3 regions of the Janthinobacterium sp. genome follow, and region 1 is predicted to be linked to each of the others. Evidence: predicted binding sites of a transcription regulator. Region 1 holds the regulator's gene; each other region holds the start of a gene.

Region 1 (4,279 bases):
CGTTACCGCCACCCGGCGGTTGCGCGCGCGGCCTTCCGGCGTGTCGTTCGGCGCGACCGGAATATTGTCGGCGTGGCCGACCGCCGTCAGCCGTGAGGCTTCTACGCCGCTGGCGATAAACAGGCGCACCACGGCGCTGGCGCGTGCCGACGACAGCTCCCAGTTCGAGGCAAAGGTCGAGTTGCTGATCGGCTGGATATCGGTATGGCCTTCGACCTGCACATTGTGCGCGTCGCCGCGCAGCAGCACGGCCACCGCGCGCAGCGCCTGGTCCGATTCTTCCGTCAGGCCGGCGGCGCCCGGATCGAACAGCACGCTGGCATTGATTTCGACGCTGACGCCGCGGCTGGTCTGTGTCACGCGCACCTTGCCTTCCTTGACCAGCGGCGCCAGGGTCGAGGTCAGGTCCTGCGCCAGGCGCGTCATGTGTTCGCGTTCGCGGCGGATGGCTTCGGTGCGGCGTTTGACGGCCGGGTTCGGCAAGGGAATCGCCTGCGGCGCTTCCATCTGGATCGGCGGCGCGCCCTTGTCCAGGCTGAAGGCAGTGCCGATGGCGTCGGAAAACACGCGGTACTTGCCTTCGTTCACTTGCGAAATCGCGTACATGACCACAAAAAAAGCAAACAGCAGCGTGATGAAGTCGGCGTAGGAAATCAGCCAGCGGTCCTGGTTGTCCGGCTCTTCGTCATACTTCCTGCGTGCGCGCCGCATCATGGTCAGTGCTCGTGCAGCAGGCTCGATACGCGCTCTTCGATGATGCGCGTATGGTCGCCGGTGGCGATATCGTAGAACACGGCGGCCGTGATTTCATATTGCACCACGCGGCGCGAAACGATGGCCTTCAGTTTGTTGGCCACCGGCAAGAACAGCAGGTTGGCCAGGCCGACGCCATAGATGGTGGAGACAAACGCCACCGCGATGCCGCCACCGAGTTTGCTCGGATCGGTCAGGTTTTCCATCACGTGGATCAGGCCCAGCACGGCGCCGAGGATGCCGATGGTGGGCGAATAGCCGGCCGCCGATTCCCAGATTTTCACGGCCTGGCGTTCGGCCAGTTCATAGGCGGTGATTTCCACGTCGAGCAGCTGGCGCAGCTTGTCGGGCGCGATGCCGTCGACGATCATGCGCAGGCCCTTGGCATTGAAATGGTCGGGCGTGTTTTCCATCAGGCGTTCCAGCGCCAGCGTGCCGTCGCGGCGCGCCGTCAGGCTCCACTGGCTGATGTCGCGTCCCAGCTCGGCACGTGTGTCCGCTGGCGGCAAAAAGACCCAGCGCAGCATTTCAAGTCCGCGCACGAAGGTGCGCAGCCGCGTCTGCAGCAGCACCGCGCCGAAAGTGCCGATCACCACGATGGCAAAGGCGGCCGGCTGCAGCAGCGAGGCCATCTTGCCGCCTTCGAGTGCCTGGCCGACCAGCAGGCCCGCCAGCGCCAGCGCCAGCCCGATTACGCTGGACCAGTCCACGCCTGCTCCCTCAAGTTTGCGCGCAGGCGCGCGACGGCCTGGGTATGGAGCTGCGACACGCGCGACTCCGACACGCCCATCACGGCGCCGATCTCTTTCAGGTTCAGCTCTTCCTCGTAATACAAGCCCATCAGCATTTTCTCGCGTGGCGGCAGCGCGTCGATCGCGTCGATCACGGACTGGCGGAAATCGGTATCGAGCAGCGAACGCAAGGGGTCGCTGTCCTCATCCACGCAATGGCGGTCGAGGAAGCTGTCATTGCCATCGGGATCATGGAAGTCTTCATAGTACACCAGCTGGTGGCCGCCGCCCTCGCCCAGCATTTCCTGGTAGTCGGTCAGCGACACCTTGAGCAGCTTGGCCACTTCCGATTCGGTCGGCGGATGGCCGAGCCGCTGCTGCAGCGTGCTCATCGCTTCTTCGATCTTGCGCATGTTCTGGCGCATGCTGCGCGGCAGCCAGTCGCTGGTGCGCAGTTCGTCCAGCATCGCGCCGCGGATGCGCAGCACGGCATACGTTTCGAACTGCGCGCCATGCGTCTCTTCATAGCGGGTAATCGCGTCGAGCAAGCCGATCATGCCGGCCTGGATCAGGTCGTCGACCTCGACTGAAGGCGGCAGTTTTGCCTTCATGTGATGCGCCAGACGCTTTACCAGCGGAATATGTTCCGTCAGCAAATGATCCTTGTTCGATTTCCCTTTGACCGTGTACATAGGCTACTTGTTATTTTATTTTATGAGGGTGCTGCTGATGGTTCATCAACCCGTGCTTTGCCAGCCCGATCTTCAGGCGCTCAGATGCTGCATGCTCCCTGTCTGGCACAAGCTCGAACCGAGTACCGGCGCCGCCGAACGGGCCATCCGTTCGGCCAGTCCGCGAAACGCCACCGACGCACCCGCCATCGGGAACGCATCGATCACGCTGCGGCCCAGACGCGCCGCGCGGTGCAGGTATTCATCGGCCGGAACCGAACCCATCGACGTCAGTTTCACGGCCAGATAGCGGCTCGCCGCCTGCGCCATATTATCGTACACCACTTTTGCCTCGATTTCGGAGGCGCCGGTGACAAGAATGCCGAATGGACGGCGGCCCAGCTCCTGGTTCAGGCGCTTGATCAGGCAATAGGCGGCCTTGATCGAGGTGGCGCTGGTCGAGACCTGCACCACGATGTCGGCGCTGGCCATCATCGGCACCGGGAAGCATGCGCCGCCCTGCCCCGCCAGATCCATGTCGCCATCGACCAGCACGATGCCGGCCTGGCGCGCCATGACTTCAAACGTCTTGGCCAGGCGGCGCGCTTCGTCGTCGCTGGCGTAGCCGGGACCATCCATCAGGTGATTGCGCGCGCCCAGGGTGGCCACGCCGAAACCTTGCGGCACCTGGTGGATCACCTGGTTCAGGCCGCACTGCTGGCGCGCCACGTCAAGCAGGCTGGCGCCGTGGGCCAGGCCCAGGCGGGCCGCCACGCCGTCGCCGCTGGTGCTGGCGTCGAGCAGCAGCACTTCATTGCCGGCGTGGGCCAGCGACGCACCGAGGTTGACCAGCATGGCGCCCTTGTCGTCCTGCGGCGTGGCCGACAGGAACGTCAGTACGCGCGGCTGCACGCCGGCGAGCATGCGGCGCAGGCCTTCGGCCTGGTCGAAATCGAAGTTAGCCAAGGTGCACCCCGCGCGCTTCATTGTTGCGAGCGGCGGCCTGGGCCATCAGCAGCGGCAATTCGGTATCGGAAAACTGGGTCGCGGCCGAGTCGCGCTTGAGCTTGAAGGCGCGGTCGATCAGGTAGCCGCGGTCGGCCAGGTACAGGTCTTCCGGCACGCGCTGGCCGTTCGAGACATAGAACAGATTGAGCTTCTGGCGGATCACCACGTCGAGCACATTGCCGATCGAGGCCGCTTCATCGAGCTTGGTCATGATGCAGCCGGCCAGGCCGCTGCCCTGGTAGGCCCGCACCACTTCGTTCAGCGTTTCCTGGGTCGCCGTCGAATTGAGGCACAGCAGCCGTTTCACATCCGCGCCGGCGCCCGACAGCATCGCCACCTGTTCGGTCACCATCTGGTCGCGCTGGCTCACGCCGACCGTGTCGATCAGCACCGTATGCTTGTTTTTCAGTTCTTTCAGGGCGATGCGCAGGTCTGCTTCATCCTTGACCGAATGCACCATCACGCCGAGGATCTTGCCGTAGATGCGCAGTTGCTCATGCGCGCCGATACGATAGGCGTCGGTGGTGATCAGCGCCAGTTTTTCCGGACCGTGGCGCATCACGCAGCGCGCGGCCAGCTTGGCGGTGCTGGTGGTCTTGCCGACGCCGGTCGGGCCGACCAGCGCAAACACGCCGCCCTGCTCGAGCATCGCGTCTTCATTGGCCATGGTGTTCAGGTTGCGGCTCAGCACGGTCTTGATCCAGCGCATGCTTTGCGCGCCGTCGAGGCCGGCCGGCAGCTTGTCGATCAGGTAGCGCGCCAGGCTGGCCGAAAAACCGGCCGCCAGCATTTCGCGCAGCACCACGTTTTTTTGCGGTTCGCGCTGCTGGGTGGCGCTCCACGAAATTTCCGCCAGCTGGGTTTCCATCATGCCGCGCATGGCGCGGATTTCATTCATCATGCCATCCATGTCGGCCGAGGCATTCTTTTTCACGTGCGCCAGCGCGCTGGTCATCATCTGCTGCATGCGGGCCATGTCCAGGCCTTCGGCGGCCGGCGCGGCAGGACGCGGCGCCGGTGCGGACGGGCGCTGCGGCACCGCAAACTGGGTCTGCAGCTGGGGACGCGGCTGCGCCATTTCGGAGGCGACCGGCGGCGACGACAGCGACGCGGCAT
Region 2 (4,279 bases), on a different contig from region 1:
AACGCGCCTGTGTAAAAACGGGTAAAACGGCGCCGCAGGCGCCTGGCGGGCTGCTATCATGGCCGGTCACGATGGGAAACAGCAGAGAAAAGCACACGCATGAGCAAGGTATTGTTAATCGACGACGACGTCGAACTGGTCGGCATGTTCCAGGAGTATCTGGAGCAGGAAGGTTTTGAAGCGAAGGCCGTGCATGACGGCGAGCGGGGCGCGGCCGAGGCGCTGACGGGGCAATATGCGATCGCCATCCTCGATGTGATGATGCCGCGCATGAATGGCCTGGAAACCCTGCGCCGCATCCGCGCCGGCAGCCGCATGCCGATCCTGATGCTGACGGCGCGCGGCGACGATACCGACCGCATCGTCGGCCTGGAGCTGGGCGCCGACGATTACGTCACCAAGCCATGCACGCCGCGCGAGCTGACGGCCCGCATCCGCGCCATCCTGCGCCGCTCGCAGGCAGTGCCAATCGACAACTCGGCCACCGCGCCGTTGATCGTCGGCCAGCTGACCATGTGGCCGGAGCAGCGCCGCGCCGCCTGGGCCAGCGTGCCGCTGGAACTGACCAGCACGGAGTTCAACCTGCTCGAGGTGCTGGTGCGCAATGCCGGCAAGCCGGTCAGCAAGAACCAGCTGTCCGAACTGGGACTGGGCCGTCCCATGGCCCGCTTCGACCGCAATATCGACGTGCACCTGAGCAGCCTGCGCCGCAAACTCGGCAGCCTGGACGATGGCCGTTCCTGCCTGCAGACCGTCTACCGGCTTGGCTACCAGCTAATCAAGGAATAAGCGTGGGCCGCCTGTTCTGGAAGTTTTTCCTGTGTATCCTGCTGGCCCAGGTGGCCGCCACCATCGGCATCGGCGGCACTTTCTGGCTGAAAAGCCGCGCCGCCCAGCAGGCGCGCGCGCTCGACATCGATACCAGCCCGCCGGCGCAGATGGCGATCGAAGCGGCCACCGCCACGCTGGAAGCGGGCGGCAGCGCGGCGCTGCGCCAGTTCCTCGGCAAGCTCGAACGCATGCGCGTGATGGCCATCGACGGCAAGGGGCGCGAGCTGATGGGCCGTACCGTGCATCCGGCCATGCTGAACAAGGCGCGCGCGCTGCTGGAACAGGAGCAATCGCGGCCCGTCGTGCGCCAGGCCACCGGCAGCGATGGCGTGCAATATCTGCTGTTCCTGCCCACTTCCGAACATTTCCGCAACGCCGGCACCGATGCCGCCCGCGCCACGCTGAACGCGATGGGCATGGCCGGCAACCGCGCCATGCCGCAGGGTCCCCGCATGGATGGCCAGGGCATGCCGCCGCGCCAGCCGTGGCAGCCGCCTCCCGGCCAGGGGTCCGATGCGAACGGCATGCGCGACATCGCCGGCCGCGACGGCATGGGCGGCGGCATGCCGCCCGGCCCGCGCATGGACTCGCCCTACCGCACCTTTATCCCGGTTATCGCCGCCACCGCCGCCAGCCTGCTGTTTGCGTTCCTGCTGGCCTGGTATTTTTCGCGCCCGATCCGCGACTTGCGCGCCGCCTTTGAAGCGGCCTCTGGCGGCGACCTGGCGCCCCGCTTCCAGGCGGCTACCAAGCGCGGCGACGAACTGACCGACCTGGGCCGCGATTTCGACCGCATGACGGGCCGCCTGCGCAGCCTGATGGACAGCCAGACGCGGCTGCTGCACGATGTCTCCCACGAACTGCGCTCGCCGCTGGCGCGCCTGCAGGCCGCCATCGGCCTGGCCCATCAGCAGCCAGACAAGCTGGCCGCCTCGATGGACCGCATCGAACGCGAAAGCGTGCGCATGGACAAACTGGTGGGCGAACTGCTGACCCTGTCGCGCCTGGAAGCGGGCGCCGTCAACCCGCTCAATGACGACTTCAGCATCGCCGACCTGCTGCACGATATCGTGGAGGACGCCCGCTTCGAGGCCGAAACGGACCAGCGCCGCATCGGCATCACCGTCAGCGGCGAAGCCGATATCGCGCACACCGTCGTGCACGGCCAGGCGGAACTGCTGGGGCGCGCGGTGGAAAACGTGGTGCGCAATGCCATCAAGCACAGTCCCGACGCAGGCGTGGTCAGCGTGGTGCTGTCACGCCATCAGGACAGGCAGGCAATACATATCGCCGTGCTCGATCATGGTCCCGGCGTGGCCGAGGCCGACCTGGCGACCATCTTCGAACCGTTCTTCCGCTCCAGCAATACCCAGAAGTCCACCGACGGCCACGGCCTGGGACTGGCGATTGCCCAGCATGTGGTCAAGGGCCACGGCGGCAGCATCGCCGCCCGCAACCGCAGCAGCGGCGGCCTGTGCGTGGAAATCTGCTTGCCGGCCAGGCAGCCAGGCTGACGGCGCAGCCGGTCCGATTCAGGCCTGGGTGTCGATAATGCTGCCCAGCGTCGAGCTGGCGGAACGCGCCGGGCTGCTGCCCGTATCCGCACTGCTGGCCTGCTGGCTGTCCTGTTTCTGCTGCGCCTGCTGAGCGGCGGCCGCCTGCAACTGCGCGATCTGCGCCTGCAGGGCCTGGATCTGCTGCGCCAGCTGCTGCTGCAGCTTTTGCGCCGTTTCCGTCTGTTCGCCCTTCTGCGACTCCGTCAATTCCTTTTGCGCCGCCGTGATCTGCTTTTGCAAGGCGGCGATTTGCGTGGTGCTGCCGGAACTGCCGCTGCTGGCCACTGCGCTGAACGAACTGCCTGAACTGATAGCCGATACCATGATGATTGCTCCTGTCTGTTTCGATACTATAATTATCGGCAAAGTTTCCTGTAGATAAAGATGCGCAAGTGTAAAGACAGGTAAAGGGAATTGCGCGCAGGCGCTTGAAAACTGGCACACTGCTCGATTGCCCTCTCCCCGGCTGACAAACAATGACAAGCCTGCTGCCCGCCCTGCCCGACTTCCTGCCCCGCCAGCGCTTCGGGGTAACCGAATACCCGGTCCATCATGTACGCGGCGGCACCTCGACCGGCCTGGTGCTGCATGCGCGCGCCGTGCCGGCCGACCCGCTGCTGCGCGACGAACTGCTGCGCCACCTGATGGGCGTGCCGCTGGCCGGCCGCCTGCCCGGCAACCGGCAGGTCACGGGCCTGGGCCGGAGCACCCCCACCAGCAACAAGGTCTTCCTGGCCGAGGTGGAGCAGCACGAAGGCCGGCCGCGCCTGGTCAGCACGCTGGCGCAGCTGGCCAGCGAGCACGGCGACATCGACTGGAGCGTCAATTGCGGCAATATGTCGTCCAGCCTGCAGCTGTGGGGCCTGGACAGCGGCGTGATCGAGGCGCTGGCGATCGGCACGCACGAGGTCGATATCCGCAATACCAATACGGGCGTGGTCACCACCTCGCGCATGACGCGGCTGGAAGATGGCAGCTTTGCCGCTGCGGCGATACCCGGCGTGGCAGGCAGCTTTCCCGCGGTCGACCTGTTCCTGCACCACCCGGTGGGCAGCAAGACGGGACAGCTGCTGCCCACCGGTGCCGCCAGCGATATGGTCGCCGGCCATACGGTGTCCTGCGTGGACGTGGCCGTGCCGATGGTGATGGCGCTGGCCAGCGAGTTCGGCAAGACAGCGCAGGAATCGATCGCCGAGCTGGAAGCGGACGCCGCGTTCATGCAGGCAATACGGCGCGTATGGAGCGAGGCCGGACTGTTGATGGGCTTGAGGAAGCGCGACGGCACGCTGTTGAGCCTGGCGGAGCTCGAATGCAGCGAAACGATACCGAAGTTCTGCATCGTGGGGCCGGCGGCAGCTGGCGGCAATATCGCCGTGCGCTACTTTACGCCGCAATCGGGCCACGCCTCGCTGGCCGTATCGGGTGGCTGCTGCCTGGCGGCCGCCTGCCTGATTCCGGGCACGGTGGCGCACGGCGTCGCGCAAGGCATGTCAGTGGTGGGAACGGAGTATGACTATCATGCGGTCGGCATCGACAATCCGGCAGGCAGGCTGGACACCACTATCGTGGCGCGCCAGCGGCAAGACAGCATGGGCATGACGCTCGGCATCCTGAGCGCCGCCTACCGGCGCAGCGCGCAGATCCTGCTGCGCGGGCACATGCCCTTGTACCAGCCGTCGCCCGAACTGGCGGCCTGGCTGGCAAGGAGGTAACTTACGCCTTCGGCAGGGTGACGCCGCTCTGGCCCTGGTATTTGCCGTCGCGGTCCTTGTACGAGGTCTCGCACACTTCATCGCTTTCAAAGAACAGTACCTGCGCGCAGCCTTCGCCGGCGTAGATTTTTGCCGGCAGCGGCGTGGTGTTGGAAAACTCCAGCGTCACATAGCCTTCCC
Region 3 (4,279 bases), on a different contig from region 1:
TCATGTAGACAAGGTTGGAACCGGGTGGAATGACTGGCTAGTGACGTGCCGCCTGTGTTGGGTTTTTTATGAATTGACAGGAGATAGCATATGCAAATCAATATTCAAACCGACAGCACCATCGCCAACAACGCTGGACTGAACGAACATGTGCAATCCGTACTCGAATCGGCACTGAGCCGTTTCCGCGACAATATCACCCGCATCGAAGTCCACCTGAGCGACACCAACGGTCCGAAAGGCGGCGCGGACGATATCCGCTGCGTGATGGAAGCGCGCATCGCCGGCTACCAGCCGATCGCCGTGACCGAACAGAATGCCACCGTGCACCAGTCGATCAGCGGCGCCACCGACAAGCTCAAACGCGCCATCGACAATGCGCTGGGCCGCCTGCAGGACAGCAAGCGCCACGCCACCGGCAAGCATGCCGTGCTGGACACGCCTGAAGCCGAAGAAGCCGCAGAATAAACCCCTCGCCGTTTAGCAGAGACCTGGGCAGCCGATCAAGGCTGCCTTTGCTTTTCATGCGCCGCATGCACATGGCGGTACTGTCGTATTTCCCATGAAGTTGCTTTCAATTCGACCATAGTCGTTACTCCCAAGAACGCTTTACGCTATCATGTTGCGCATGCCCCGCTGCGTGCGCGGCTCTGCCTCTTGGAAAGCATATCGTGGAAAAAATCGGCAATTTCGAGGCTTCAGGCTGCAACGTCGGCGATTTGCAGCTGTTTTCGGACGCCGCTGACGAGCGCACGGCTGCCATGCTGGCGCCGTGTCCGGTGATGCGCCTGGAAGCGGGCGAAGCACTCAGCGACACCAGCGGCGCCTGCCTGTATATCGTGCTGCGCGGTTCGCTGGCGGTGGCGGCCGACACCCATACGGGCATGGATGACGGCACCGTCAGCAAGGTCCTGCCCGGCGAAAGCGTGGGCGAACAGTCGGTGCTCGATGAAGCGAGCAACCTGGCTGCCATCTCGGCGCTGGAAGAAACCGATGTGCTGGTGATCGACGCCGTGCTGGTGTGGGAACTGATCGAACAGTCGAACGGCCTGGCGCGCAACCTGCTGCGCCTGATGTCGTTCCGCATCCGCGCCGCCAACGCGCTGCTGCGCCGGCGCCAGAAACTCGGTGAATTCTATCGCCAGCTGTCGATGGTCGACAGCCTGACGGGCCTGTACAACCGCGCCTGGCTCAACGACTTGTTGCCGAACATGATTACCACCGCGCACGAGAGCAGCGAACCGCTGTCGCTGGTGATGATCGACCTCGACCATTTCAAGCGCTTCAACGACCTGCACGGCCACCAGGCGGGCGACCAGGCACTGCGCATTGCCGCCCAGGTGCTGGGCGCAGCCTCGCGGCCCACGGATTTTTCCGTGCGCTATGGCGGCGAGGAACTGATGGTGATCCTGCCCGACACCCGCGAAGACATGGCGCTGCTGGTGGCCGAACGGCTGTGCGAACGCCTTCGGCAAGCCGTCATTTTCGAAGACATGCGCTGTCCCCTGCCCCATGTGACGGGCTCGTTCGGCGTAGCCAGCCTGGTGGCGCGCCAGGACGACCACGGCCTGATCGCCACGGCCGATGCGGCGCTGTACCGCGCCAAGGCAGCCGGCCGCAACCGCGTCTCGGTTTAAGCTTCGGCCTTTTTGCTGCTGTGCGCGGCAACGAAGTCGGCATAGCCCTTCTGCACCAGCTCATAGGTCTTGTCGATATTGCCGGCGATATCGCCCTGCAGCACGTTGAGTCCCTTCAGGATGTCGCGCGCTTCCGAGAAGCCCTTTTCCATGCCACCGGTGATGGTGCCCATGAATTTTTCCAGCGCGGCATCGTTGTCCATGCCGGGATTCTGCTGCTTGAACGCCTCGAAAAAGCCGGTCGACAGCGAGACGATGCGGTTCGCTGTCGCCTCGGCGCTATTGTCCTGCGAGGCTGCGTTTTGCACGGCGTTGTCGCCGAAGTCCGCCTGCAGCGCTTCATTGATGCTGGTGATGGCCGATTTGTAGACCAGCGCCAGCGGATCGTTTTGCGAGCTGATCGACACATTCATCGATGCCTGCAGGATGGCGGCGTTCAGCTGCAGTTTCGAGCGGTCGTTGACGCTCATCTGGGCTGTAGTGCCGTCGGCCTGCTTGACTTTGTCATCCTTGCCGGCCACGCCACTGGTGGTGGTATTGCCGGTGGTGCTGACGGAACTGGCGGAATTGCCGCTTGATGCGATGGGAATTGACACGATAGGTCTCCTTGGACAGGCAATGGTGGACTCCATGCGAGAATGCGCAGTACGGCTGATCCTCTCTTTGGTAGTATCGGCAAGTATTCCGAAAACTGAAGCGGCGATTTTTGTCGCTGCATCGCCTATAACAAATAAAGCAAGCACCATCCATGACAACTTTTCTTTGGCACGACTACGAAACCTTTGGCGCCCAGCCGCGCCGCGACCGTCCGGCCCAGTTCGCTGCCATCCGCACCGATGCCGAACTGAACGAAATCGGCGAGCCCATCATGCTGTATTGCCAGCCGGCCAATGATTTCCTGCCCGATCCGCAATCGTGCCTGATTACCGGCATCACGCCGCAGCAATGCCTGGCGCTGGGCGTGCCGGAACATGAATTCGCCGCCACCATCGAGGCGGCTTTTTCCGAGCCGGGCACCATCGGCGTCGGCTACAACACCATCCGCTTCGACGATGAAGTGACGCGCTTCCTGTTCTGGCGCAACCTGATCGATCCGTATGCGCGCGAATGGAAAAACCATTGCGGCCGCTGGGACATCCTCGACGTGGTGCGCATGACGCATGCGCTGCGCCCGGAAGGCATCGAATGGCCCAAGCGCGACGATGGCCAGACCAGCTTCAAGCTGGAACACCTGAGCAAGGCTAACGGTTTGGTGCATGAAGCGGCGCACGATGCGCTGTCCGACGTGCGCGCCACCATCGCCCTGGCACGCCTGATCCGGCAGAAACAGCCGAAACTGTTCGAATTCTGCCTGGCGCTGCACAAGAAAGACAAGGTTGCCAGCGAGATGGGCATGCATCTGGCCGCTGCCCAGCGCCAGCCTTTCCTGCATGTCTCGGGCATGTTCCCCGCCGAGCGCGGCTGCCTGGGCGTGGTCTGGCCGCTGGCCACGCACCCGGGCAACAAAAATGAAATCCTGGTGTGGGATTGCCAGTACGATCCGCGCGAGCTGTTCACGCTGGACGCCGACACCATCCGCACGCGGCTGTTTACGCGCAGCGACGCCATGCCCGAGGGCATGACCCGCCTGCCCGTGAAAAGCGTGCACCTGAACAAGTCGCCCATGCTGGTGGGTAATCTGAAAACCCTGTCGCCGGCCATGGCCGCCCACTGGGGCATCGATATCGAGGCCGCGCTGGCCCATGGCCGCCTGGCCGCCGAAGCGCCCAATATGGATGCGATCTGGGCCGAAGTGTTCAAGCGTCCGGGCGCCGAAGGCCATACCGATGTCGATGAAGATCTCTACAACGGCTTTGTCAGCAATGACGACCGCCGCCTGCTCGACGGCCTGCGGCGCGACACGCCGGCCAGGCTGGCAGCAGCGCGCCCCTCGTTTGCCGACGAGCGCCTGCAGGAACTGCTGTTCCGCTACCGCGCGCGCAACTTCCCGCAGACGCTGAGCGAAGCGGAAAGCCTGCGCTGGGAAGAGCACCGCGCCGCGCGCCTGTTCGACGGCGCCGGCGGCGCGCGCACCATCGAGCAGCTGTTTACAGAAATCGATACCTTGTCGGAATCGGTGGATGAACGGGGCGAAGAGATACTGGGCGAGCTGTACGATTATGCCGAGATCGTGGCCCCGCAAAGGGATTGAGGCCAATATTGCGTATCGCGTAGGTCGGATTAGCGCGCAAGCGCGTAATCCGACAACACCATGATCGCTGCCAACAATGTTGTCGGATTACGCGCGATGCGCATTGATCGCATCGCGCGTCTCGATCGCCACGCGCCGTGCCGCGTCGGCAAAATCCTCGCCCGCCTCCGGCTTGGCGTAGATGATGGCGCGCGACGAGCTGATCATCATGCCCATGCCATTGGCCGTCTGGCCCGCGCCGACGGTGGCGGCAATGTCGCCGCCCTGCGCGCCGATGCCGGGCACCAGCAGCGGCATGTCGCCGACAATCGCGCGCACCTGCGCCAGCTCTTCGGGGAAGGTGGCGCCAACGACCAGCGCGCACTGGCCGTTCTTGTTCCATTTCTCGGCCACCAGGCGCGCCACGCGCTGGTACAGGGGCACGCCGTCCGTGTCGAGGAACTGCAGGTCC

The links. Region 1 encodes FliA, which starts transcription of late flagellar genes. Its sites were predicted from a motif close to CTAAAGTTTNNNNNNNNNNNGCCGNTA; they were not measured.
Region 2: the regulator FliA is predicted to act here: its motif matches at 2,745-2,771, upstream of RTQ46_RS09165 (FlxA-like family protein).
Region 3: the regulator FliA is predicted to act here: its motif matches at 2,308-2,334, upstream of RTQ46_RS04585 (DUF5610 domain-containing protein).

What each region holds. Positions count from the first base shown of each region.
Region 1 covers NZ_DAMAGB010000031.1:65,807-70,085, forward strand. Annotated here, with positions in the region: gene motD (flagellar motor protein MotD) at 1-711, opposite strand, end outside; gene RTQ46_RS17195 (flagellar motor protein) at 717-1,463, opposite strand; gene RTQ46_RS17200 (RNA polymerase sigma factor FliA) at 1,445-2,176, opposite strand; gene RTQ46_RS17205 (antiactivator of flagellar biosynthesis FleN protein) at 2,249-3,121, opposite strand; gene flhF (flagellar biosynthesis protein FlhF) at 3,114-4,279, opposite strand, start outside.
Region 2 covers NZ_DAMAGB010000010.1:44,126-48,404, forward strand. Annotated here, with positions in the region: gene RTQ46_RS09155 (response regulator transcription factor) at 100-789, shown strand; gene RTQ46_RS09160 (ATP-binding protein) at 792-2,345, shown strand; gene RTQ46_RS09165 (FlxA-like family protein) at 2,364-2,711, opposite strand; gene RTQ46_RS09170 (PrpF domain-containing protein) at 2,864-4,099, shown strand; gene dcd (dCTP deaminase) at 4,101-4,279, opposite strand, start outside.
Region 3 covers NZ_DAMAGB010000004.1:85,440-89,718, forward strand. Annotated here, with positions in the region: gene RTQ46_RS04575 (HPF/RaiA family ribosome-associated protein) at 91-468, shown strand; gene RTQ46_RS04580 (GGDEF domain-containing protein) at 672-1,637, shown strand; gene RTQ46_RS04585 (DUF5610 domain-containing protein) at 1,634-2,233, opposite strand; gene sbcB (exodeoxyribonuclease I) at 2,386-3,828, shown strand; gene pyrF (orotidine-5'-phosphate decarboxylase) at 3,916-4,279, opposite strand, start outside.